One region of the Pseudogulbenkiania sp. MAI-1 genome, then DNA from elsewhere that is predicted to be linked to it. Evidence: predicted binding sites of a transcription regulator. Region 1 holds the regulator's gene; each other region holds the start of a gene.

Region 1 (7,652 bases):
GGTGACGCAGGGCACGCTGCGCGTCAACGCCGACCGCGTCGTCGTCACCCGCGACGACAAGGGCAACCAGACGGTGCAGGCCACCGGCAAGGTAGTCACCTTCCGCCAGAAAATGGACGACAAGAACGAATACATCGAAGGCCAGGCCAGCCGCCTCGACTACACCGGCATCACCAACACCGCCGTGCTCACCGGCAACGCCCGCGTCAAGCGCGGTGAGGACCTGGTGATCGGCGAGGTCATCACCTACAACACCCAGAGCCAGACCTACCAGGTCAAGGGCGGCGCCGCCACCGGCCCCAACAAGGGCCGCATCACCGTCATCCTGCAGCCGCAAACCACCGGACAACAGCCATGACCGCCAGCGTACTGAACGTCACCCGGCTGAAGAAGCGCTTCAAGAAGCGCACCGTGGTCAAGGACGTCTCGCTCAGCATCGAAAGCGGCGAGGTGATCGGGCTGTTGGGCCCCAACGGCGCCGGCAAGACTACCAGCTTCTACATGATCGTCGGCCTGGTCGGGGCCGACGACGGCCAGATCCTGCTCGATGAGCAGGACATCACCCACTTCCCGATGCACCAGCGCGCACGCCTGGGGCTGGGCTACCTGCCGCAGGAAGCGTCGATCTTCCGCAAGATGACGGTGGACGAAAACATCCGCGCCATCCTCGAGATCGCCGGCCTCAAGGGCGAGGAACTGGAAAAGGAACTGGTGCTGCTGCTGGACGACCTCAACATCGCCCACCTCAGGGAGAGCAACGCGCTGGCGCTATCCGGCGGCGAGCGGCGCCGCGTCGAGATCGCCCGCGTGCTGGCCACCCGGCCGCGCTTCATCCTGCTCGACGAGCCGTTCGCCGGCGTCGACCCGATCGCCGTGATCGACATCCAGAAGATCATCTCCTTCCTCAAGGAACGCGGCATCGGCGTGCTGATCACCGATCACAACGTGCGCGAGACGCTGCGCATCTGCGACCGCGCCTACATCATCAGCGACGGCGCGGTGCTGGCCTCCGGCAAGCCGCAGGCCCTCGTCGACAATGAAAAAGTTCGCCAGGTTTACCTCGGCGAACACTTCCACCTGTAATCGCCATGAAGCAGTCGCTACAGCTCAAGGTCTCGCAGCAACTCACGCTGACCCCGCAACTGCAGCAGTCGATCCGGCTGCTGCAACTGTCCACCGTCGACCTGCAAACCGAAGTGGAACGCTTCCTGCAGGACAACCCGCTGTTGGAGCGGGGCGACGAACCGGCCGCCGAGAGCGCCCCGGCCGACACCGCCGGCGGCGAAGCCGAAGCGGAACGCCACGACACGGACAGCGGCGACACCGGCGGCGAACTGACCGACTGGGGTAGCGGCAGCCGGCGCAGCAACGACGGCGACGACGATTACGACCCGATGGCCAACGTGCCGCGCCCGGTCACGCTGCGCGAACACCTGCTGGCGCAGCTGGGAGAAATCGCCCTGCCCGAACGCGACAGCGCCATCGTGCAGCTCTTGATCGAAGAGCTGGACGAAGACGGCTACCTGACGACCGACCTGCAGGAACTGGCCGCCTCGCTGCCGCTGGAACTCGGCATCGAGGAAGACGAACTGGCGTTCGGTTTGAAACTGCTGCAGCAATTCGAACCGCAGGGCGTCGGCGCCCGCTCGCTGTCCGAATCGCTGGCGCTGCAACTGGCCCAGTTGCCGGACAGCACCCCCGGCAAGGCGCTGGCGCGCACCATCGTCAGCGAGCACCTCACCCTGCTGGGCAACCGCGACTATACCCGCCTGAAGCGCCTGCTCGATGTCGGCGACGTGGAACTGAAAGCGGCGCAGGCCCTGATCGCCCGCCTCAACCCCCGCCCGGCGGCCGGTTTCGGCGCCGACGACACCCGCTACATCATCCCCGACATCGCCGTGCGCCGCGTCAAGGGCCGCTGGCGCGCCGAGCTCAACAACGCCGCCGTGCCGCGCCTGCGCGTCAACCAGATGTACGCCCAGATGCTCAGCGAGAACCGCGGCGCCGGCGGCGAATTGAGCGCCCGCCTGCAAGAGGCCAAATGGCTGGTGAAGAATATTCAGCAACGATTTGACACCATCCTCAAAGTGGCGGAATCTATAGTCGAAAGACAGCAAGCGTTCTTTGAACACGGAGAAGTCGCCATGCGTCCGCTCATCCTGCGCGACATCGCCGATGAGCTGGAGCTGCACGAATCCACGGTATCCCGTGTGACGACGCAGAAATACCTGTTGTGCCCGCGCGGCCTGTTCGAGCTGAAGTATTTCTTCGGCAGCGCACTGGAAACGGACAGCGGCGGTGAATGCTCGGCCACCGCCATCAAGGCGCACATCCGCCAGATGATCGAAGCGGAAAACCCGGCCAAGCCCCTGTCCGACAGCGCCCTGGCGGACGAACTGGCCAAACAGGGCATACAGGTTGCCAGGCGCACGGTGGCGAAGTATCGTGAAGCCATGCAGATTCCACCGGTCAATCTGCGCAAGGTCCTCTGACCTTGAACTGAATCATCAGCATGCCCGGCAGCTTCTGCCGGGCAGTCAACACAAGAAGGAGTAAGGTATGAACCTCAAAGTAACCGGTCTCCACCTCGACGTTACCCAACCGCTGCGTGATTACATAGAAAGCAAACTCGAACGCGTGACCCGTCATGTCGACCATGTGATCGACGTGGCGGTGACCCTGTCTGTGGACAAGCTGGTCCAGAAGGCCGAAGTCAACGTGCACCTCTCCGGCAAGGACATCCACGTGGAGGCGACCGACGCGGACATGTACGCCGCCATCGACTTGCTGATGGACAAGCTGGACCGCCAGGTGCTCAAGCACAAGGAAAAACTGAGCGAGCACCGGGTGACGCCAGCCCCTTCCCCGGCCCCGGAAGCCACACTCTAAATCCTTGATTGGTAAAGCGGGAGCCGGGAGGTTCCCGCTTTGCTTTGCACGATCCTTTCTCTGTCACACCAAAGCAACGTAGAATCGTCAGGTTTTTGGCAGCTCTCAACAGACCCCTATGAGCCTGATCGGCAAAATCCTAACCCGGGACAATGTCCTGCTCGATCTCGACGTAGCCAGTAAGAAGCGCGTCTTCGAACAGGTGGGACTCCTGATCGAGAACACCCGCGGCATTGCGCGTAGTGAAGTGTTCGAATGCCTGTTCGCGCGCGAAAAGCTCGGCTCCACCGGGCTGGGGCAAGGCGTGGCCATTCCGCACGGCCGTGCCCGCGGCCTGAAAGAGGCTGCCGGCGTGCTGATCCGCCTCAAGTCGGCCATCCCCTTCGACGCCCCCGACGGCAAACCGGTCCAGATCCTGTTCGTGCTGCTGGTCCCGGAACAGGCCACCGACCTGCACCTGCAGGTGCTGTCCGAACTGGCCCAGGTTTTTTCCAGCCGGCCGCTGCGCGAGCAACTGCTGGCCGCCCAGAGCGCCGACGAGCTCTACACCCTGCTGACCGAATGGTCCCCCCATGCCTAGCATAAGCGTTCGCAAGCTCTACCACGACAATCAGCACAAACTGAACCTGAGCTGGGTCGCCGGCACCGGCGGCGCCGATAACCTGATCGGCAACGACGAACAGCGCCCGCTGTTGGCGCTGGTGGGCCACCTCAACTTCATCCACCCCAACCGGGTACAGGTACTGGGCCTGGCCGAGGTCGAATACCTCGACCGGCTCGAACAATCCGCCGCCAAGACCGCGCTCGACCAGCTGTTCCACAAGAGCATGTCGGTGGTGATGGTGGCCAACGGCCAGCCGGTACCCAAGCTGCTGCGCGACTACTGCCACACCCATAACGTGCCGCTGATGACCACGCCGCTGGAAAGCCCCTACCTGATGGATGTGCTGCGCATCTATCTGGCGCGGGCGCTGGCAGTCTCGACCGTGCTGCACGGGGTGTTCCTCGACGTGCTGGAAATCGGCGTGCTGATCATGGGCGACTCGGCCATGGGCAAGAGCGAACTGGCGCTGGAACTGATCTCGCGCGGCCACGGCCTGGTGGCCGACGACGCGGTGGAACTCTACCGCATCGGCCCGGAAACGCTGGAAGGCCGCTGTCCGCCGCTGTTGCGCGACTTCCTCGAGGTGCGCGGCCTGGGCATCCTGAACATCCGCACCATCTTCGGCGAAACCGCGGTGCGGCCGAAGAAGGTGCTCAAGCTGATCATCCACCTGGTCAAGGCCAACGACCAGGCGATGCAGGCGCTCGACCGCCTCAACATCCAGTCGGAAACCCAGGACATCATCGGCGTGATGGTGCGCAAGGTGGTGCTGCCGGTGGCGGCCGGCCGCAACCTCGCGGTCCTGGTGGAAGCCGCCGTGCGCAACTACATCCTTCAATTGCGCGGCATCGACAGCACCCGCGAGTTCATCGAACGGCATACCAACTTCCTCCGGGAACAAGAGCATGCGCCTGATACTGATTAGCGGCCTGTCCGGTTCGGGCAAATCGGTAGCGCTGCGCGCCCTGGAAGACGCTGGCTACTACTGCGTCGACAACCTGCCGGCCACCATGCTGCAGGAAGCGGTTTCCATCTACGCCACCTACGGCTACGAGCAGATCGCCATCAGCGTGGACACCCGCTCCAGCCCCTCGCTGGGCGCGCTGCCGGTGGAGATGCAGAAGCTGCGCGAGCGCGGCATCGACGTGCGCCTGCTGTTTCTCGAATCCAAGACCGACACGCTGGTCAAGCGCTTCTCCGAAACCCGTCGCCGCCACCCGCTGTCCGGCTCCGGCCTGACCGTGGAAGAATGCATCCGCCAGGAAGAGGAGCTGCTGGCCAGCGTCCAGGAGCTGGGCGCGCGCATCGACACCAGCGAGCTGTCGGCCAACGCCCTGCGCACCTGGGTCAACGAACTGGTCGAGGCCGACGACAACCGCCTCACCGTGATCTTCCAGTCGTTCGGCTTCAAGTACGGCGTGCCGCTGGATGCCGACTTCGTGTTCGACGTGCGCTGCCTGCCGAACCCCTACTACGACAAGCAACTGCGCCCGCTGACCGGCCAGGATGCCGAGATCGTCGCCTATTTTGCCCAATACCCGATGGTGGCGGACCTGATGTCCGACATCCGCCAGTTCCTGGCCAAGTGGCTGCCAGCCTTCCGCCAGGACAACCGCAGCTATCTGACGGTGGCCATCGGCTGCACCGGCGGCCAGCACCGCTCAGTGTTCATCGCCGAGTCGCTGGCCAAGAGCTTCGCCAGCGAGCAGGTGCTGTTGCGTCACCGCCAGCTCTACCGTGACGTATGAGCCGCCTGATCCGGCCCGGTGACTGGCTGGTACTGCTGGCGGGCGCGCTGCTGACCGGCTGGCTGGGCTGGCAGCTGTGGGGGCAAGGGCAGGCGCGCAGCGTGACGATACGCGCGGGTGGCGAGCGCATCGCCAACCTGAGCCTGCTGCACAACCGCCTGGTACCGGTGCCAGGCCCCTTGGGGGTGACCCTGGTCGAGATCGCCGGCGGCAGGGCGCGCATCAAGCAAGACCCCAGCCCGCGCCAGTACTGCGTGCACCAGGGCTGGCTGTCGCGTTCCGGACAGATCGCGATCTGCCTGCCCAACGCCACCAGCATCGAACTGACTGGGCCCGATCAGCCTTATGACAGCCTCAACTTCTGACACCCGCTGGCTGCCCGCCCAGCCGCACGACCACCGCATCGCCCGGCTGGCGGCGCTGGCCATCGTGCTGGCGGTGGTCGATGCCGGCATCCCCTCGCCGCTGCCCGGCATCAAGCCGGGGCTGGCCAACATCGTCACGCTGCTGGCGCTGGAGACCCTGGGCTGGCGTGCCGCGGTGTGGGTCAGTCTGCTGCGCATCCTTGGTGCCGGCTTGCTGCTGGGCAGCCTGCTGACCCCCGGTTTCTTTCTCGGGCTGGCCGGTGGCATCGCCAGCCTGATCGGCCTCGGCCTGACACGGACCTGGCCGAAACGCTGGTTCGGCCCGGTCAGCGCGAGCCTCGTTGCCGCGTTCTGTCATATCGGCGGCCAGCTGCTGTTGGCGCGCCTCTGGCTGATCCCGTCCGACAACATCCTGTTTTTCGTGCCGGCCTTCGCCTTGGCCGCCCTAGTGACAGGGCTGGTCAACGGAGTCATCGCCGGCAAGTTCCTGGAAGGTTCCTCATGCGCCCCGTCAACACCGTCACCGTCGCCCTGACCGGCGCCTCCGGCCTGCCCTACGGCCTGCGCCTGATCGACTGCCTGGTCCAGGCCGGCAAGCGGGTCTGGGTGCTCTCCTCGCAAGCGGCCCAGGTCGTGGCGCGCCAGGAGATGCAGCTCAGCCTGCCGTCGCGCCCGGCCGAGCTGCGCGACTGGCTTGCCGAACGCAGCGGCGCCGCCGCCGGCCAGCTCGAGGCGTTCGGCCGGGAGGAATGGTTCGCCCCGGTGGCCTCCGGCTCCAACCCGGCCGACGCCATGGTGGTCTGCCCCTGTTCGATGGGCACGCTCGCCGCCATCGCCCACGGCCTGTCCGACAACCTGATCGAACGCGCCGCCGACGTCACCATCAAGGAAGGGCGCCGGCTGATCCTGGTGCCGCGCGAGACGCCACTGTCGGTCATCCATCTGGAAAACATGCTGAAGCTGGCGAGGCTCGGGGCGGTGATCCTGCCGCCCGCCCCCGGCTTCTACACCCATCCGCAAAGCGTGGACGACATGGTCGACTTCATCGTGGCACGGATACTGGACCAGCTGGGTATCGACCACGCCTTGCTGCCGCGCTGGGGCGAGGCACGCGAGGAGAACGGCGATGCGGGCTGAGACGATACTGAGCCTGGCCGCGCTGCGCCGGCTGGAGCAAGATGCCGCAGATCGCGGACTCGATCTGATGGGGCGCGCCGCCCGCGCCACCGCCGACTGGGTGGCCGCGCGGCTGGCACCACCGGCCCGCGTGCTGGTGGCGGCCGGGCCGGGCAACAACGGCGGCGACGCGCTGCAAGCCGCCCTGCTGCTGCACCATCGCGGCTACCAGGTCGACATCCTGCTGCCCGCCGCGCCGACATCCGCCGCCACCACGGCAGCCCTGCAGGCGCTGTTGGCGGCCGGCCTGCAGCCCGTTCCCCGGCTGGCCGAGGAACATCCGCGGCCGGAGCTGGTGATCGACGGCCTGTTCGGCATCGGCCTCGCGCGCGACTTCGACGCCCCGTGGCAGGACACCATCCGCCAGCTCAACGCGCTGGCCGTCCCGATCCTGGCGCTGGACACACCCTCCGGACTCGACCCCTACCGCGGCACCGCAGCCAACGTCGCCATCCGTGCCAGCCACACGCTGACCTTCCTCAGCCATAAGCCGGGGCTCTACATGGCCGCCGGCGCCGACCTCGCCGGCAACGTGGAACTGGCGACGCTGGACTGCCCCGCCGAACTGTTCCCCCCTGCCGAGGGCGAACTGAACCAGCCGCTGCCCCTGCTATCGCCGCGCGCCAAGGACAGCCACAAGGGCAGTTTCGGCAGTGTGCTGGTAATCGGCGGCGAGCGCGGCATGCTCGGCGCCGCCCTGCTCGCCGGCCGTGCCGCCTACGCCGGCGGCGCCGGCAAGGTGCATCTCGCCACGCTGGACGACCGGCTGGCGGTCGACACCGCCGCCCCCGAACTGATGATCCAGGCGCTGCAGCCGAGCACCACGCTGCCCGCCGCCGACGCCGTCGCCATCGGCCCTGGCCTAGGGCA
Region 2 (7,652 bases), 1.9 Mb from region 1:
GATGATGCCGGCGGTCTTGGGCGACAGGCGGTCCACCATCACGCCGATGCCGAAGCGCAGCACCGCACCCGCCAGGATCGGCGTGGCCACCATCATGCCGCGCTGCTGCGCGGAGAGCGCCAGGTCGTCGGCGATCTGGATCGCCAACGGTCCGAGGATGTACCAGACCATGAAGCTCAAATCGAAGTAGAGAAACGCGGCCAGCAATGTGGGCCAATGGCCGGCCTTCCAGAAACTCTTGTTCATGTACCTTACTCCCGTTATCGGTGCGAAGCTGCCACCGCGACCCCAAAAAAAAGCGCCCGCTGCCGCGCAGTGTTCACTGCGGGTAGCGGACGCCGTTGTCCGTGCCAGGCGAAAGACCCGCATCGGTCCTTCCCTGCTCCCCGGCTGGCCTGGCCTCCGTTGGCCTGGCTTGCCGGAGCTGAATTGTTCGAGATTGATCTAGCAACTAACGTGCCAGCCCTGTCAGCCGTCCCAGGAGGGCCTGGACGGTCTCATTCCGCCTGGTGTCCAGCGCTGGCGCACTGCACAAGTGCGCCGATGCACCAGCCGGGAACATCGCCCCGTCCGGAGCATGAAAAAAGCGGGGAAGACTCTCGTCTTCCCCGCCTCGCGTTACCACCACATAGATAGAACCTGTTTCAGCAGGTACTACGGCCTTGGATTCACGCTGCCGGTCGCAGATGCTTCTGATACAAAAACTCCAGCACTGCGCTGCGGTAGCCGTGGTAGGCGCTGTCGTTGGCCAGCGCCAGCCGGTCGCGCGGGCGCGGCAGGTCCACCTCGAGGATCTCGCCCACGGTGGCGGCCGGGCCGTTGGTCATCATCACGATGCGGTCGGACAACAGCACCGCCTCGTCCACGTCGTGCGTCACCATCACCACGGTGGCCTGGGTGGCCTCGACGATCTTCACCAACTCGTCCTGCAGGTTGGCACGGGTCAAGGCGTCGAGCGCGCCGAACGGCTCGTCCATCAGCAGCACCTTGGGCTCCATCGCCAGCGCACGGGCGATGCCGACGCGCTGCTTCATGCCGCCCGACACCTCGTGCGGGTACTTGTCGCTGGCGTGACTCAGGTTGACCAGCGCCAGCGCCGCCTCGCAGCGCGCCTTGAGCTGGGACTTGTTCTCGCGCTGGCCGAACACCTTTTCCACGGCAAGGTAGATGTTGCCGTAACAGGTCAGCCACGGCAGCAGGCTGTGGTTCTGGAACACCACCGCCCGCTCCGGCCCCGGCCCGTCGATCTCGCGCCCACCACACAGCGCAAAACCGGCGTTCGGATCGTACAGCCCGGCGACGATGTTGAGCACGGTGGACTTGCCGCAGCCGGAGTGGCCGATCAGCGACACGAACTCGCCTTGGCGGATGGTCAGGTTGACGTCGCGCAGCGCCACGAACCGGCCCTTGCGGCTATCGAAGCTCTTGCCCACGCCCTGCAATTCGACGAATTTTTCCATGGCTTACACTCCCTGACCGAAGCTGAAGCGGCGGGCCAGCAGGATCAGCGCCTGCTCCAGCAAGAGCCCGACCAGCCCGACGATGAAGATGGCGATGATGATGTGCTCGACGTTGAGGTTGTTCCACTCGTCCCACACCCAGAAGCCGATGCCTACACCACCGGTCAGCATCTCGGCCGCCACGATCACCAGCCAGGCTACGCCGATCGACAGGCGCACCCCGGTCAGCACGTGCGGCAGCACCGACGGGAACAGGATGGTGGTGAACACCTTGAACTCCGAGAGCCGCAGCACGCGCGCCACGTTGAGGTAATCCTGCGGCACTGCGCGCACCCCGGCGGCGGTGTTGAGGATCATCGGCCACACGCTGGAGATGAAGATCACCCAGATCGAGGCCGGGCTCGCGGCCTTGAACACCAGGAGACCGATCGGCAGCCAGGCCAGCGGCGATACCGGGCGCAGCAGGCTGATCACCGGCGCGAACATCGCCGAGACGAAGGCGAAGCGGCCGAGGATGAAGCCGGCGGGAATGCCCACCAGCGCCGCCAGGCCGAAGCCGACACCGACGCGCCCGAGCGAGTTGAGAATGTTCCAGCCCACGCCCTGGTCGTTCGGCCCGTTCTGGTAGAACGGGTCGGCGAACAGCAGCTTGGCCGACTCCCAGGTGCTCGCCGGACCCGGCAGGCCGCCACTCGATTTGGCAACCACGGACCAGACCAGCACCAGCAGCGCCAGACCCAGCAACGGCGGCACCACGGTCTTGATCGCCTGCACCAGAAAGCGCACGGCGGGTGAGGTATCGGCCGATTCCAGCGACGGGAAACGGCGTTTGGACGCGGCGCGGGCCGCCAATTTGTGTTCCACGGTCTTGCCCTCCGTGCCGGTCACGACACTGGCTTCATGCTTGATGGCTTGCATGATGGTTTCCCCCTAGCTCTGGTCTCAGGCACGAATCTTGAACGAAGCGGCGTAGCCTTTCGGGTCCTTGCCGTCCCACACCACGCCGTCGATCAGCTTGGCCGAGCGCATGTCGGAGCGAGGCACCGCGACCTTGGCCAGCGCCGCGGCCTCCTTGTAGAGCGCAATCTGGTTGACCTGCCTGGCCACGCCCAGGTAGTCCGGGTCGGCCTTCAACAGACCCCAGCGCTTGTGCTGGGTCAGGAACCACATGCCGTCGGAGAGATACGGGAAGTTGACCTTGCCCTCGTCGAAGAACTTCATCAGGTTGGGGTCTTGCCATTTCTTGCCCAGGCCGTCTTCGTAGGACCCCAGGAAGCGCCCCTCGATGACCGGTTCCGGCGCATTGACATAGGCCTTGTCGGAGATCAGCTTGGCCACGCTGGCGCGGTTCTTGACGTCGTCGATGTAGCGCGACGCTTCCAGCAGCGCCGCCACCAAGGCGCGCGCGGTATTCGGGTTCTGCTTCACCCAGTCGCCGGTGCTGCCCAGCACCTTTTCCGGGTGGCCGGCCCAGATCTGCTGGGTGGTGGCCACGGTGAAGCCGATATTGTCGGCGATGGCGCGGGCATTCCACGGTTCACCGACGCAATAGCCGTCCATGTTGTCGACACGCATGTTGGCCACCATCTGGGGCGGAGGCACGACGATGGTCTTGACGTCGCTCATCGGATTGACGCCTTGCGCGGCCAGCCAGTAGTAGAGCCACATGGCGTGGGTGCCGGTGGGGAAGGTCTGGGCGAAGGTGTATTCGCGCGGTTCGGCCTTGATCAGCTTGGCGAGCGCCGCGCCGGAGGTCACGCCCTTGGCCTTGAGCTGGTTGGAGAGCGTGATGCCCTGGCCGTTCTGGTTCAGCGTCATCAGCACCGCCATGTCCTTCTTCGGCCCGCCGATGCCCAGGTGCACGCCGTACATCAACCCGTACAGCACGTGCGCGGCGTCCAGTTCGCCGTTGACCAGCTTATCGCGCACCGCGGCCCAGCTCGCCTCCTTGGACGGCACGATGGTGATGCCGTATTTCTTGTCGAAGCCCATCTTGGAGGCCACAATCACCGAGGCGCAGTCGGTGAGCGGGATGAAGCCGACTCTGACTTCGGTTTTTTCCGGCTTGTCGCTGCCGGCCGCCCAAGCGCTGGTGGCGATACCAGCCGGCAAGGCGGCTAGCAAGGTGGTGGACCCCATGACGGACAGTGCTCCCTTGAGAAAATCACGACGCTCCGGCACGGCCGGCAAACTGGTATCGATCGATGTGCGCTTGTTATCCATTTCCTTCTCCCTCATTGCAGAAAAAAACAGCCGAAAAACAAAAAGCGCCTGTCGTCCCGCTCCATTGGTTAGGAGCGAGGTCGACAGGCGCCGTTGCCCGTCTGGGTAGCGCCGCCGCCATTGGCGACTTACCCGGTGATTGCGCTATACGCAACTACCGTGCCAGCCGCTAATTTTATGATTTAAAAGGAAAAGTTATTTATCTCCACCATCTTTGTGCACTGCACACGTGCAACGTGCACCAGAGCGCGCTCAACCTTTGAGCCAGTTCGCCAGCTCCACCACCTCGCGCGCCACGTCGCCCAGCTTCTTCTGCGACTTCATCGCCCGCTCGCGCAGCTGACGGTAGGCCTCGTCCTCGCCGATACCCTTCATCTGCATCAGCAGACCCTTGGCCTTCTCCACCACCTGGCGGTCGGCCAGCCGCTGGCGCATGTCGTCCAGCTCCTCGCGCCGCTCCTTGTCCAGTGAATAGCGCTCTATCGCCACCTCGAGCAGGGGCTGGATGCGCTCGGGCACCACATCGCCCACCACGTAGGCCGCCACCCCGGCCGCGAGCGCGGCGCGGATGGTGTCGCGGCGGGTGTCGTCGGTGAACATCACCACCGGACGCTCGCTGTGCGCGCTGACGACGCAGACATGCTCCAGCATGTCCCGCGATGGTGCATCCGAGTCGATCAGCACAATGTCGGGGCGGATGCTGTCGATCATCTCGCCCAGCCGCAACGACACCTCCACCTCTGCGATCACACGCACGCCGGCCTGTGTCAGCGCCTCTTTGAGCGCGGCCGCCTTGCCCGAACCGTCGTTAACCAGCATTACCGTCAGCACTGTCATCTCCCTATTGCACAGAAAAGGTGAAGCAAGCACCATGCCGGGTCGATACTATTTCCATGCAAACTACCTGTCCACGATCTGCGTGCACCCGTCGCAGGCCAAAAGCCGGCAAACGATTCGGTTCGACGAACGCGCAACGCAACGTGAGCTTACTTTAAGGTTGGCCGATGACCATGAATACTGCAATGCGCTGCCCGTGGTGCGGCGATGACCCGCTCTACGTGGCCTACCACGACCTGGAATGGGGCGTGCCGGTGCACGACGACCGCAAGCTGTTCGAGATGCTGGTGCTGGAAGGCGCCCAGGCCGGCCTGTCGTGGATTACCATCCTGCGCAAGCGCGAGGGCTACCGCGCGGCGTTTCACGGTTTCGACCCGGTACGCGTCGCGGCGATGGGCGAGACCGACGTCGAGCGGCTGCTGCAGGATCCGGCCATCGTGCGCAACCGGCTGAAGATCCACAGTGCTATCCGCAACGCCCGGGTGTTCCTCGAATTGCAACGCCGGCACGGCAGCTTCGCCACCTGGCTATGGCGCCAGGTCGACGGCCAGCCGGTGGTCAACCGCTGGACCAGCCTCGCCGAGTGCCCGGCGTCCACGCCCTTATCCGACGCCATCAGCAAGGAGTTGAAGAAGGCCGGCATGAACTTCGTCGGCAGCACGGTGATCTACGCCTTCCTGCAGGCCGTCGGCGTGGTCAACGATCACTTGGTCAGCTGTTACCGCCATCCGGAACGGCAAGACTGACGCCCAACAAAAACGCCGGGCCGGGGAGACCCGGACACCGGCGTTACGCCTTGCTGACACAAGCGATGCGAGATTAATCGTCGTGTGGGTGGCGGGGGTGACGATGCCACTTCTTGTGCTTGTGCACCTCGACATAGCGATGTTCCACCACGGTACGGCGCGGTTCGGGACGGGTGGCGATGCCCGTGCCGAGGGCAGCACCGGCCGCGGCACCGATCACCGCCCCTTCGCGCCCGCCCAGCGCCGAACCTACCGCGGCGCCAGCACCGCCACCCAAAGCACCGCCGAGCACGGCGTTGCTGTCCATGGCATACGCTGAACCGGTCACCAACAGGCTGCCGGCCAGCAAAGCGACCATCCAACGGTTCTTGTTCATGGCTATGTTCCTTAGCGTTATTTCGAGAGTTGACGGCGGCATCTTAACGGCGATCGTCCACCCATGCTGTTAAGAAGTACTAACAATTGTTAAGCCGCCTTCCCCATCCCCTTCCCTTGCTCTGCCACCACTCATCACCATGATGAATAAGAATTTCATCCAAAAACCCGGCATATGCCAGCACCCATACTGATGACCCCATTGTCATCATGGGCGGAAGTCTGCTGTCGCGGGCCGACGGCGCGCTCTACCTGGTCAAGAATGGCGGGCGCAACCGCGTCAGCGGCGCACCGTCAGCAACATCCGGCCACGACCCGCACACGGAGGAAGCCCCGCTGCCGTCGGATTAGGGCAGCGCCCGCCGCGTGACCTGCTCCGCCGCCTGCCACAGCGCCAGGCAAGCATCGATAGCCTCGGTCGCGCAGCGGAAGTAGGCATCCGGCGCCAGCGTGATGCGCTCGACACCGATCAGATCGGCCTCGATCGAGGCTGACAGGTGCCACACCTGCTGCCGGCAGCGTTGCGCGGGAGCGACGAGCGACGGGCTGTCGAGCACGACACCGAGACCGGCCAGACATTCGCCGATACGCCTCTCCAGCAAACTCAGCCGGATGCGACCGACGGCGCCGCAGCGGCCCTGGGCGGCGAAGCCGGTGCCGAGCGCCCTGGCCTGGCCGATACTCTCGGCCAGCAGCGGCAGGCGCAGCAGCAGCACCTCGGCCAGCGCCGCCACGGCCGGCGAGCGCGCCTCCAGCAAGCCGCCGCGCTCGCCGATGTCGCCCAACAGGTACAGCACCTGCTGCACCAGCGCGGTATGGACGGCGAAGCTCTGTTCCGCCGTATATCCCCTCACCTCCTGGCACAGCTGCGTCCACGCCGCCCGGATGGCCTCCAGCCGGCGTCCGCCGGCGGCGAGGGCCGGAACGCGAGCAAAACAGGCGCCCAGTTCGGCCAGCCTGCCCTCCACCTCCCTTTGCTTGTCGGCCAGCCGCACGGCAAAGCCGGTGTCGCCGCTGAGCAGCGCGGCGGCCATACCACGATGCTGCTGCATCACCGTCATCAGGGCGATGCCTTGGCGCACGGCGTCGAGGCTCAGGTGTCGCCGGGCCCGGCGGGCAGACCGTTCACGTCCCTGGGCCCAGCCCAGTGCCGTGCCGGCCGCCGCCAACAGCCCTATGCTGCTTGCGATCGCTTCCATGATGCTTCCCTCCTTATCGGGTTCAGGTCTTGAATCGCAGCACAGCCCCGCGCAGGCCGGTTGCCAGCTCTTCCAGATAACCCGCCACGGCCGCTGCCTCGCTGCTGGCGGCATTGTTGACGTGCGCCTTGTCGGCGATCTGGGCCATGCTTTCCCCGGCGTGCACGCTGGCCTGGCTTTGCTCGCGCGTGGCGGCGGCGATGGCGTGCACCCGCTCCAGTGTGGAATGGGCGCCGCTGCGGATGCCATCCAGTGCCTCGGCCGCCTGGCGCGCCAGCTGCACACCCCGCTCGGCCTGGGCCTGGCCCTCGTCCATGCGCGACACGGCGGCATCGATCTCGCCACGGATCAGCGCGATCACCTCGCCGATGCGCACGGTGGCGCCGCTGGTGCGCTCGGCCAGCTTGCGTACCTCGTCCGCCACCACGGCGAAGCCGCGCCCGGTCTCACCGGCGCGTGCCGCCTCGATGGCGGCGTTGAGCGCGAGCAGGTTGGTCTGGTCGGCGATCTCGCGGATCACCTCGACGATGCCGCCGATCTCGCCCGAACGCTGCCCCAGCGAACCCACCAGCTCGGAGAGCCGCGCTACCGAATCGCGGATGCGCGTCATCTCGGCCCCGGCGGCGTCGACCACCACCACACCATCACGCGCCAGCGCCTCGGAACGGTCGGCGATGGCTTCGGTCTCGTCGGCACTCGCGGCAATCGCCTCGACACTGCTCTTGATCTGGTCGACCGCTCCGGCGGTGACGGCGGACAGCGTGTCCTGCGCCGCCGCGCCTTCGCGCACCCGGGTGGCCGCCGCGGCCAGC
Region 3 (7,652 bases), 2.3 Mb from region 1:
CCTCTTCTTCGCCCATATTCGCTTGTTGCTCGTCACTCATTGTTGCTCTCCTCCGGCCTTGGGCTCGGCCAATTCGTGCGCCCCGGCCAGAATGGTTTCCACCTTCAGGGCATAGCGCCCCTGCACCGTGCCGTAGGTGCATTCGAATACCGGAATCCCCGACACGTCGGCAATGATCTTCTCCGGCACTTCCAGCATCACGACATCGCCCTTCTTAAGATTGAGCACCTGCCCCAGCGTCACGCTGGTACCGGCCAAAGTGGCGACCAGGTCGACCTCCGCCGCCTGCACCTGACGCGACATCAGGTTGACCCAGCGGTTGTCCACCTCGGTACGGTCGGCCTGCATCGTGCTCGACAACACGTCACGGATCGGTTCGACCATCGAGTACGGCAGGCAGACGTGGAACTCGCCGCCGCCGGCGCCCATCTCGATATGGAAGGTCATCGCCACCACCACCTCGGTCGGCGTTGCGATGTTGGCGAACTGCGTGTTCATCTCCGAGCGCAGATAGACGAACTCGATCGGGTAGACCGGCTCCCAGGCCTTCTGGTACTCGGTGAACACCACCTCCAGCAGGCGCCGGATGATGCGCTGCTCGGTCGGGGTGAAATCGCGCCCCTCGACGCGCACGTGGTAGCGGCCGTCGCTGCCGAACAGGTTGTCCACCACCAGGAACACCAGGTCCGGGTCGAAGATCAACAGGCCGGTGCCGCGCAGCGGCTTGACGTGAACCAGATTGAGGTTGGTCGGCACGACCAGGTTGCGGATGAACTCGCTGTATTTCTGCACCCGCACCGGCCCGACGGAGATTTCCGCGTTACGCCGGATGAAATTGAACAGGCCGATGCGCAGGTTGCGGGCGAAACGCTCGTTGATGATCTCGAGCGTCGGCATGCGCCCGCGCACGATCCGCTCCTGACGACCGATGTCGTAGGCACGGATTCCCTGGGAGTCCTGGCCGGTATCGTCTTCGGCCTCTTCTCCCGTGACCCCTCGCAAAAGGGCATCTACCTCATCCTGGGAGAGGATATCGTCGGCCATGGCTTACTGCGTCTGGATGATGAAAGCGGTGAACAGGATGTTTTCCACCGGTTCCTCTTCGCCCGCGTCCATCGATTCGTTGATGATCTTCTTGACCTGGGCCTTGAGCTTCACCTTGCCCTCGGGGGTGGCCAGTTCGTCCGGCGACTTGGACGACAGCAAAAGGATCAGGGCGCTGCGGATCTTGGGCATGTACTCGGTGAATTTCTTCTTGGTTTCCTCGTCGGCCAGTTCCGCCTGCATGTCCACCTGCAGCATGTTGCCGCCATTGCCGGCCAGGTTGACGACGAAGGTGTCCAGCTTTTCGAAGATCGGCGGGCCTTCTTTCTTCTTGGGCTTCTCGGCCGCCTGTTCGGCATGGGCGTCGCCAGCCGATGCGTGCAGGCTGGTGAACATATAGGCCGCCAGCCCCCCCACGGCGACAAGAACCAGCAGCAGCAGAGCGATGACGACGATCATCAGCTTGTTGCCACTCCCCCCTGCCTTTTTCTCGGCTTTCTTTTCTTCCGCCATAAAACCTCAGTCCGTAACTTGCAGTCTTCAAAATAGTATTTTTTACTATTTTCCAGAAATCCCGGCGGACTGGATAGAGGTAATGACAAATTAGTGTGAGTTATTCATCAACTTAGGGGCGGCACCGGCCCGCCCAGCGGTCGAAATGATGAGTAGCACGCCTGATTCAGGCGAAAATGCTCAATACATTCCGCGACCGATTGATCAGCGACAAGGTATCGCTGCCCTCCACGGCCTGGTCCTCCGGCTCGCGCGAGGCCTTGGCCTGGCGCTGCGACTGACGCGGGTCTCCCCCCGACTGGCCGCTGGACACCTGGGCGTCGGCCAGTTGCAAGCCGCTTCCTGCCAGCATCGTGGCGAGCTTGGGCAAGCTGTTTTCCACCGCTTCGCGCGCTTGCGGAGTGGCAACGCTGAAGGTTACCTGGACCTGATCCTGATTGAGCTTCAGGGTGACGTCGATCGGACCGAGCTCGGGCGGATTGATCTGGATCTGGGCCTTGTCGGCCTTGACGCTGACCAGCGACAGCATCTGCTCGCTCATGGCCTTGGACCAGTTGCTGTCGCTGATCGGCAACGGCAGCACCTTGGCCTGGCCGGCCTCGGCGGGCGGCTGGGTCGCCCCGCTCGCCGCCGCCTGAACCGGCAAGAATTGTCCGAATGCAGCACCGTCCACCGGCAATTTTTGCGCCTCTGCCGCAAGGGGCTTATCGCTCACCAGCCCGGCCAGGAGCCCCTCCTGCACCTCGTCCCCCGGCGCGACAGAGGCCACCTCGGGTTCCGTATTCAGCCTCAGCTCGGACGTGACGGCGGCCTGCACCGGCTGCAAGGCCACGATCTGCCCAGCCGGGACCAACTCCTCCGGCAGCACGCTCTTCTTGGCCGATTTCTTGCCGCTGGCCGCGCTCTCCCCTTCCGTCCCGGCGCTCGGGGCCGCCGCCGACAGCGCAGTCAGTTGGCTCAGTTGCTGGCCGAGCAGGCCGGCGAACAGCGTGTTACCGACGGCAATGTCCTCACCGGCTGCCGCACTGCTCTGCGCGGCCAGCCCCTTGGGGCTCACCGCCGCTTGGGAAAGGATGGAAATCGTCATGACCAAAGGCTTCCAGCTAAAAGATGGTCATGGAAAAGCAAGTTCCAGGCCAGCCTTTCGAGCACGGATGCTGCCGGCACCTATCGCGGCACCTTCGACACCGTACCCTCCCCCTACTCCTCGTGCTGCTTGTCCCAAAAACGCCGGGTGGCAAATTCATCGCTCAATTTCTGCTGGCGCTTGCTTTCGAGCACCGCCTGGCGCGCCTGCTCGCGCTCGATCAGCGTCTCGAAGGCCTTCAGCTGTTTGCGCTCGTTGTTCCACGCCTGCCGCGCCAGCAAAAAGGTCTGCTTGCAGCGGTCCACCTCGGCCTGCTGACTGTGCATGGCTTCGTCCAGCCGGGAGATGAAGCGGCGGAAATCCTGCCACTGCGCCACCGGCATGCCGCGCTCCCCGCTCTGCTGCAGTCTTTGCCGGTATTCATTGCGGAAGGCATCGAGCTGCTCCAGCCGTGACAATGCCTCAGTCAGCCGGGCCTGGGCCTGGCGCATGCGCTCGGCGGCGGCCTCCTGCTTTTCTTCGGCCAGTCGGACCAACAGCGCGTACTTGCTCGGTTTCATCGCCGCGACTCACTACGCCAGGGTGCTGGCCAGTTGCTCGAGACAGGAGTCGTAGCCATGGGACTCGTGCATGGGCTGGGTGAGGAAGCCGACCATCGGCAGCTGGCGCCGGATCGCCTCGTCCAGCATCGGGTCGGAACCGGCCACGTAGGCGCCGACGCTGATCAGGTCGCGGTTGCGCTGGTAGCGCGAGTAGAGTTGCTTGAAGCGGCGCGCCAAGTCCATCTGGCGCGGCTCCACCACGTCGACCATGACCCGGCTGATCGACTGTTCGATGTCGATGGCCGGGTAATGACCGGCCTCGGCCAGCTCGCGTGACAGCACGAAGTGACCGTCCAGGATGGCGCGGGCGGCATCGGCGATCGGGTCCTGCTGGTCGTCGCCCTCGGACAACACGGTGTAGAAGGCGGTGATCGCCCCGCCGCCGGCAGCCCCGTTGCCGGCACGCTCGATCAACTGTGGCAGGCGCGCGAACACCGAGGGTGGATAGCCCTTGGTCACCGGCGGTTCGCCGATGGCGAGCGCGATCTCGCGCTGAGCCATGGCATAGCGCGTCACCGAGTCCATCAGCAGCAGCACGTCGAGCCCCTGCGCGCGGAAGTATTCGGCCAGGGCCGTGGCGTAGGCCGCGCCGTGCAGACGCATCAACGGAGGAGTATCGGCCGGCGCGGCGACGATCACCGAGCGCGCGCGCCCTTCCTCGCCGAGAATGTTCTCGATGAAGTCCTTGACCTCGCGCCCTCGCTCGCCGATCAGGCCGACCACCACAATGTCCGCCTTGGTGAAACGCGCCATCATGCCGAGCAGCACGCTCTTGCCGACGCCGGAGCCGGCGAACAAGCCCAGGCGCTGCCCGCGGCCGACGGTCAACAGGCCGTTGATGGCGCGCACGCCCACGTCGAGCACGGTGCGCACCGGCGAGCGTTCCAGCGGATTGAGCGGCTGGCTGTACAAGGGGAAATAGGCTTCGGGCTGCAGCGCGCCCTTTTCGTCGAGCGGCCGCCCCAGCGAATCGAGCACCCGGCCCAGCAGGTTGAAGCCGACCGGCACTTGGCGCCCCGCCGAGCCCGAGAGGCTGGCCGGCGCGGCCCCCTGGCCGAAGACCGGGGCGTGCTGCGCCACCAGCGGCCGCACCTCGGCCCCCGGCAGCAGGCCCTGGACGTTGGTCAGCGGCATCAGGAACACCTTGTCGCCGGCAAAGCCGACCACCTCCGCCTCGACGGCATGGCCATCCGGCAGGGACACGGTGCAGGCGCTGCCCACTGGCAGCTTGAGGCCGACCGCCTCCATCACCATGCCGGTGACCCGCACCAGCTTGCCGCAAGTCTGCCACAGCGGCGTCCGGTCGGCCACGCTGCGGCACTCGTCGAGAAAGCGCCGCTGGCGCTCAAGCAGCTGGTGAGTCATCGGTCGACGGCTCCAATCCCAGGGCCGACTTCAACGCGTCGAGACGGGCGGTCAGGGTCAGGTCCAGGCGCAGATGGGCGGTATCGATGATGCAACCGCCGCGCGCGATGGACGGGTCGGGCAGCCATTGCCAGACGGTTTCGGGGGTTTCCTGCTGCAGGAAGGCGCGCGCCACCTCCAGGTCGTCGGGATTGACGCGCAGACGCGCCTGCCCCAGCGTGGCGGGCAGGTCGGACAAGGCCTGGCGCAGCACCGACTCGAGCGCGCAGGGATCGCAGGCCAGATGCGCCGCCACCAGCCGCTCGGCCAGGCCGACCGAAAACGACAGGATGTCGTGCGCGAGCTCCGCCTCCATCCGGTTCAAGCCATCGGCAAACTGGTCGGCCAGCGCCTGCAAGGGCTCCCAGTGCCGGGCGAAGGTGGCCGACACCTCCGCCAGCGCCTCGGCCTGCCCCTGCAGCCGCCCTTCGGCGAGACCAGCCTCGTGCCCCGTCTGCCAGGCTTCCTGATGGATGGCCTCCAGTTCGGCGGCCGTGGGATAGGAACTGGGCGGCGCCTCCTCTGCCGGATCGCCCTCCTCGGACGCGGCTAAGGGAGGGTCCTCGTCCGGCTCCGGGCTCTCGCCCTCCGCCGCGACGGCAGGCTCCTCCGCGGCGCGGGGGGCCGGCGCGGCGGCGTCCTGGAAACTGGCCGGCGACCAGGCGCGCCATTCGGTGACCTGCTCGCCGGGGATGATCGAGTTACTCGACGAGGCCTTCATCGCCACCCTTGCTGCCTAGCACGATCTGGCCGTCGTCGGCCAGTTTGCGCACGATCTTGAGAATCTCTTTCTGCTCCGCTTCCACCTCGGACAGCTTGACCGGCCCCTTGGCCTCGAGGTCGTCGCGCAGCATTTCCGCCGCCCGCTGCGACATGTTGCGGAAGATCTTGTCCTTGAGCTCCTGGCTGGTGCCCTTGAGCGCCACCACCAGCGAATCGGTCTGCACCTCGCGCAGGATGGTCTGGATGGAGCGGTCGTCGATGTCGAGGATGTTCTCGAACACGAACATCTTGTCCTGGATGCGCTGCGCCAGTTCCGGGTCGTGCTCGCGGATGTAGCCCAGCGCCGAAGCCTCGACGTTGCCGCCCATGAAGTTGAGGATTTCCGCCGTGAGCGCGATGCCGCCGGCGGCGCTCTTCTTGATGCGGTCGGAGCCGGACAACAGTTGCGTCAACACGTCGTTCAGCTCGCGCAAGGCCTGCGGCTGCACCCCTTCCAGCGTCGCGGTGCGGATCAGCACCTCGTTGCGCAGGCGCTCGGGGAAGTAGCCCAGGATGGCGCTCGACAGGTCGGGGTCGAGGTGCACCAGGATGGTGGCGACGATCTGCGGGTGCTCGTTCCGGATCAGGTCGGCCGCCGACGACGGGTCCATCCACTTCAGGCTCTCGATGCCGCTCTGGTCGTTGCCCTGCATGATCTTGTCGAGCAGGTTGGAGGCCTTGTCCGCGCCCAGCGCCTCGACCAGCACGTTGCGCAGGTATTCATCGGAGGCGCCGAGACTGGCCCGCGCCTGGCACTCCTCGCGGAACTGGTTGACGACCACGTCGATGTCCTCATGGCTGAGGTTGTTGATCGACGCCATGGCCAGCGAGATCTTCTGCACCTCCTTGGGCCCCAGGTACTTGAACACCTCGACGGCCTCGGCCTGCCCCAGGCTGAACAGCAGCACCGCGCTGCGGTGCACTCCGTTATCACTCATCGGAACTGATCCATTCCTTGATGATCTGCGCCGCCATGCGCGGATCGGATTTCACCAGTTCGCGCGCGGCTTCCAGATTGCTCATGTACTGACGGCGCTGCCGTTCGCGTGGATCGAGGTTGGCTTCCTCGGCCGCCGCGGCCGCCTCGCCCTCTTCGCCGGCCACGGCCAGCAGACGGCCGGGCGCGCCGGCGGCTTCCTCTCCTTCGGCGGCCGCCGGGCCCTTGTCGGCCTTGGGCGGCTTGAGCACGTCGCGCACGATCGGGCGCACCACGCCGAACAGCAGGTACAGCACGGCGATCGCCAGCAGCAGGTACTTGACCAGATCGGTGGCATTGCTGCTGACGTAATCGACGACCTTATCCTGCAGCGAAGGCGGCGGGGCGTTGCCGGCAAACGCCGCGTTGACCACGTTGAGCGTATCGCCACGCTCCGTGTTATAGCCCATGGTCTCGCGCACCAGGTTGTTGACCTGCTGGATCTCCTGGGCGGTGAGCGGGGTCGGTTTGACCTCGCCGTTGCGGTCCGGCATCAGGCGGTAGTTGACCACCACCGCCGCCGACAGGCGCTTGAGCACGCCCTTGGGCAGCTTGGTGTGCTGAATGGTCTTGTCGACTTCGTAGTTGGTGATGAGCTGGCGCTCCAGTGCGCCGTTCTGTCCCAGCGCCTGTCCGGACAGCGTGGCCGTCCCCGGGGCGGCCCCGGGCGGCAGGGTGATCGGCGCCGAGGCGGCCGAAGGCGGCTGGTTGGACAGGGCGCCCGGCACGCCGCCCGGCAGCGTGGCGCCGCTGCCCAGCTTCTCGACGATCTGCTGGCTGCGCGTCGCCGACGGGTTGGGGGTCGAGTTGGGACGGAAGGTTTCCGAGGTCTGTTCCACCTCGGAGAAATCGACGTTGGCGGTGACCTGCGCCCGCACGTTGCCGCGGCCGAAAATCGGTTCCAGGATGGCCTCGATGCGCTTGACGAAATCGCTTTCGATCTGGTGCACGTAGCTCAACTGACGCTGATCCAGCCCGCTGGCGTTGTTGACGTCGGCCTGGCTGGACAGCAGGTTGCCGTCCTGATCGACCACCGTCACGTTGCGTGCCGACAGATTGGGAACCGAACTGGATACCAGATGCAGGATGCCGGCGATCTGCCCGGCGTCGAGCACTCGCCCCGGATACAGGTTGAGCATGACCGAGGCCGTCGGCTGCTGCTGGTCGCGCACGAACACGCTCTGCTTGGGGATGGCGATGTGCACGCGCGCCGACTCGACCGCGCCGATGGCTTCGATGGTGCGCGCCAGCTCGCCCTCGATGG

What was found. Region 1 encodes sigma-54, which starts transcription at its own class of promoters, with help from an activator protein. Its sites were predicted from a motif close to CTGGCACGCTTCATGCTT; they were not measured.
Region 2: the regulator sigma-54 is predicted to act here: its motif matches at 3,832-3,849, upstream of PSEMAI1_RS0106940 (CmpA/NrtA family ABC transporter substrate-binding protein).
Region 3: the regulator sigma-54 is predicted to act here: its motif matches at 2,680-2,697, upstream of PSEMAI1_RS0105270 (flagellar hook-length control protein FliK).

What each region holds. Positions count from the first base shown of each region.
Region 1 is NZ_AZUR01000001.1:3,440,052-3,447,703, forward strand. Features, by position in the region: gene lptA (lipopolysaccharide transport periplasmic protein LptA) at 1-358, shown strand, start outside; gene lptB (LPS export ABC transporter ATP-binding protein) at 355-1,083, shown strand; gene PSEMAI1_RS0116100 (RNA polymerase factor sigma-54) at 1,089-2,492, shown strand; gene hpf (ribosome hibernation-promoting factor, HPF/YfiA family) at 2,560-2,889, shown strand; gene ptsN (PTS IIA-like nitrogen regulatory protein PtsN) at 3,008-3,469, shown strand; gene hprK (HPr(Ser) kinase/phosphatase) at 3,462-4,418, shown strand; gene rapZ (RNase adapter RapZ) at 4,399-5,241, shown strand; gene PSEMAI1_RS0116125 (NusG domain II-containing protein) at 5,238-5,606, shown strand; gene PSEMAI1_RS0116130 (Gx transporter family protein) at 5,587-6,141, shown strand; gene PSEMAI1_RS0116135 (flavin prenyltransferase UbiX) at 6,108-6,743, shown strand; gene PSEMAI1_RS0116140 (bifunctional ADP-dependent NAD(P)H-hydrate dehydratase/NAD(P)H-hydrate epimerase) at 6,733-7,652, shown strand, end outside.
Region 2 is NZ_AZUR01000001.1:1,503,995-1,511,646, reverse strand. Features, by position in the region: gene PSEMAI1_RS0106955 (NarK/NasA family nitrate transporter) at 1-246, opposite strand, end outside; gene PSEMAI1_RS0106950 (ABC transporter ATP-binding protein) at 669-1,460, opposite strand; gene ntrB (nitrate ABC transporter permease) at 1,464-2,378, opposite strand; gene PSEMAI1_RS0106940 (CmpA/NrtA family ABC transporter substrate-binding protein) at 2,403-3,683, opposite strand; gene PSEMAI1_RS0106935 (ANTAR domain-containing response regulator) at 3,936-4,520, opposite strand; gene PSEMAI1_RS0106930 (DNA-3-methyladenine glycosylase I) at 4,694-5,266, shown strand; gene PSEMAI1_RS0106925 (hypothetical protein) at 5,340-5,642, opposite strand; gene PSEMAI1_RS21715 (hypothetical protein) at 5,852-5,992, shown strand; gene PSEMAI1_RS0106915 (nitrate- and nitrite sensing domain-containing protein) at 5,989-6,840, opposite strand; gene PSEMAI1_RS0106910 (methyl-accepting chemotaxis protein) at 6,863-7,652, opposite strand, start outside.
Region 3 is NZ_AZUR01000001.1:1,135,912-1,143,563, reverse strand. Features, by position in the region: gene fliN (flagellar motor switch protein FliN) at 1-40, opposite strand, end outside; gene fliM (flagellar motor switch protein FliM) at 37-1,044, opposite strand; gene PSEMAI1_RS0105275 (flagellar basal body-associated FliL family protein) at 1,048-1,557, opposite strand; gene PSEMAI1_RS0105270 (flagellar hook-length control protein FliK) at 1,724-2,644, opposite strand; gene fliJ (flagellar export protein FliJ) at 2,758-3,204, opposite strand; gene fliI (flagellar protein export ATPase FliI) at 3,217-4,611, opposite strand; gene PSEMAI1_RS0105255 (flagellar assembly protein FliH) at 4,592-5,371, opposite strand; gene fliG (flagellar motor switch protein FliG) at 5,352-6,350, opposite strand; gene fliF (flagellar basal-body MS-ring/collar protein FliF) at 6,343-7,652, opposite strand, start outside.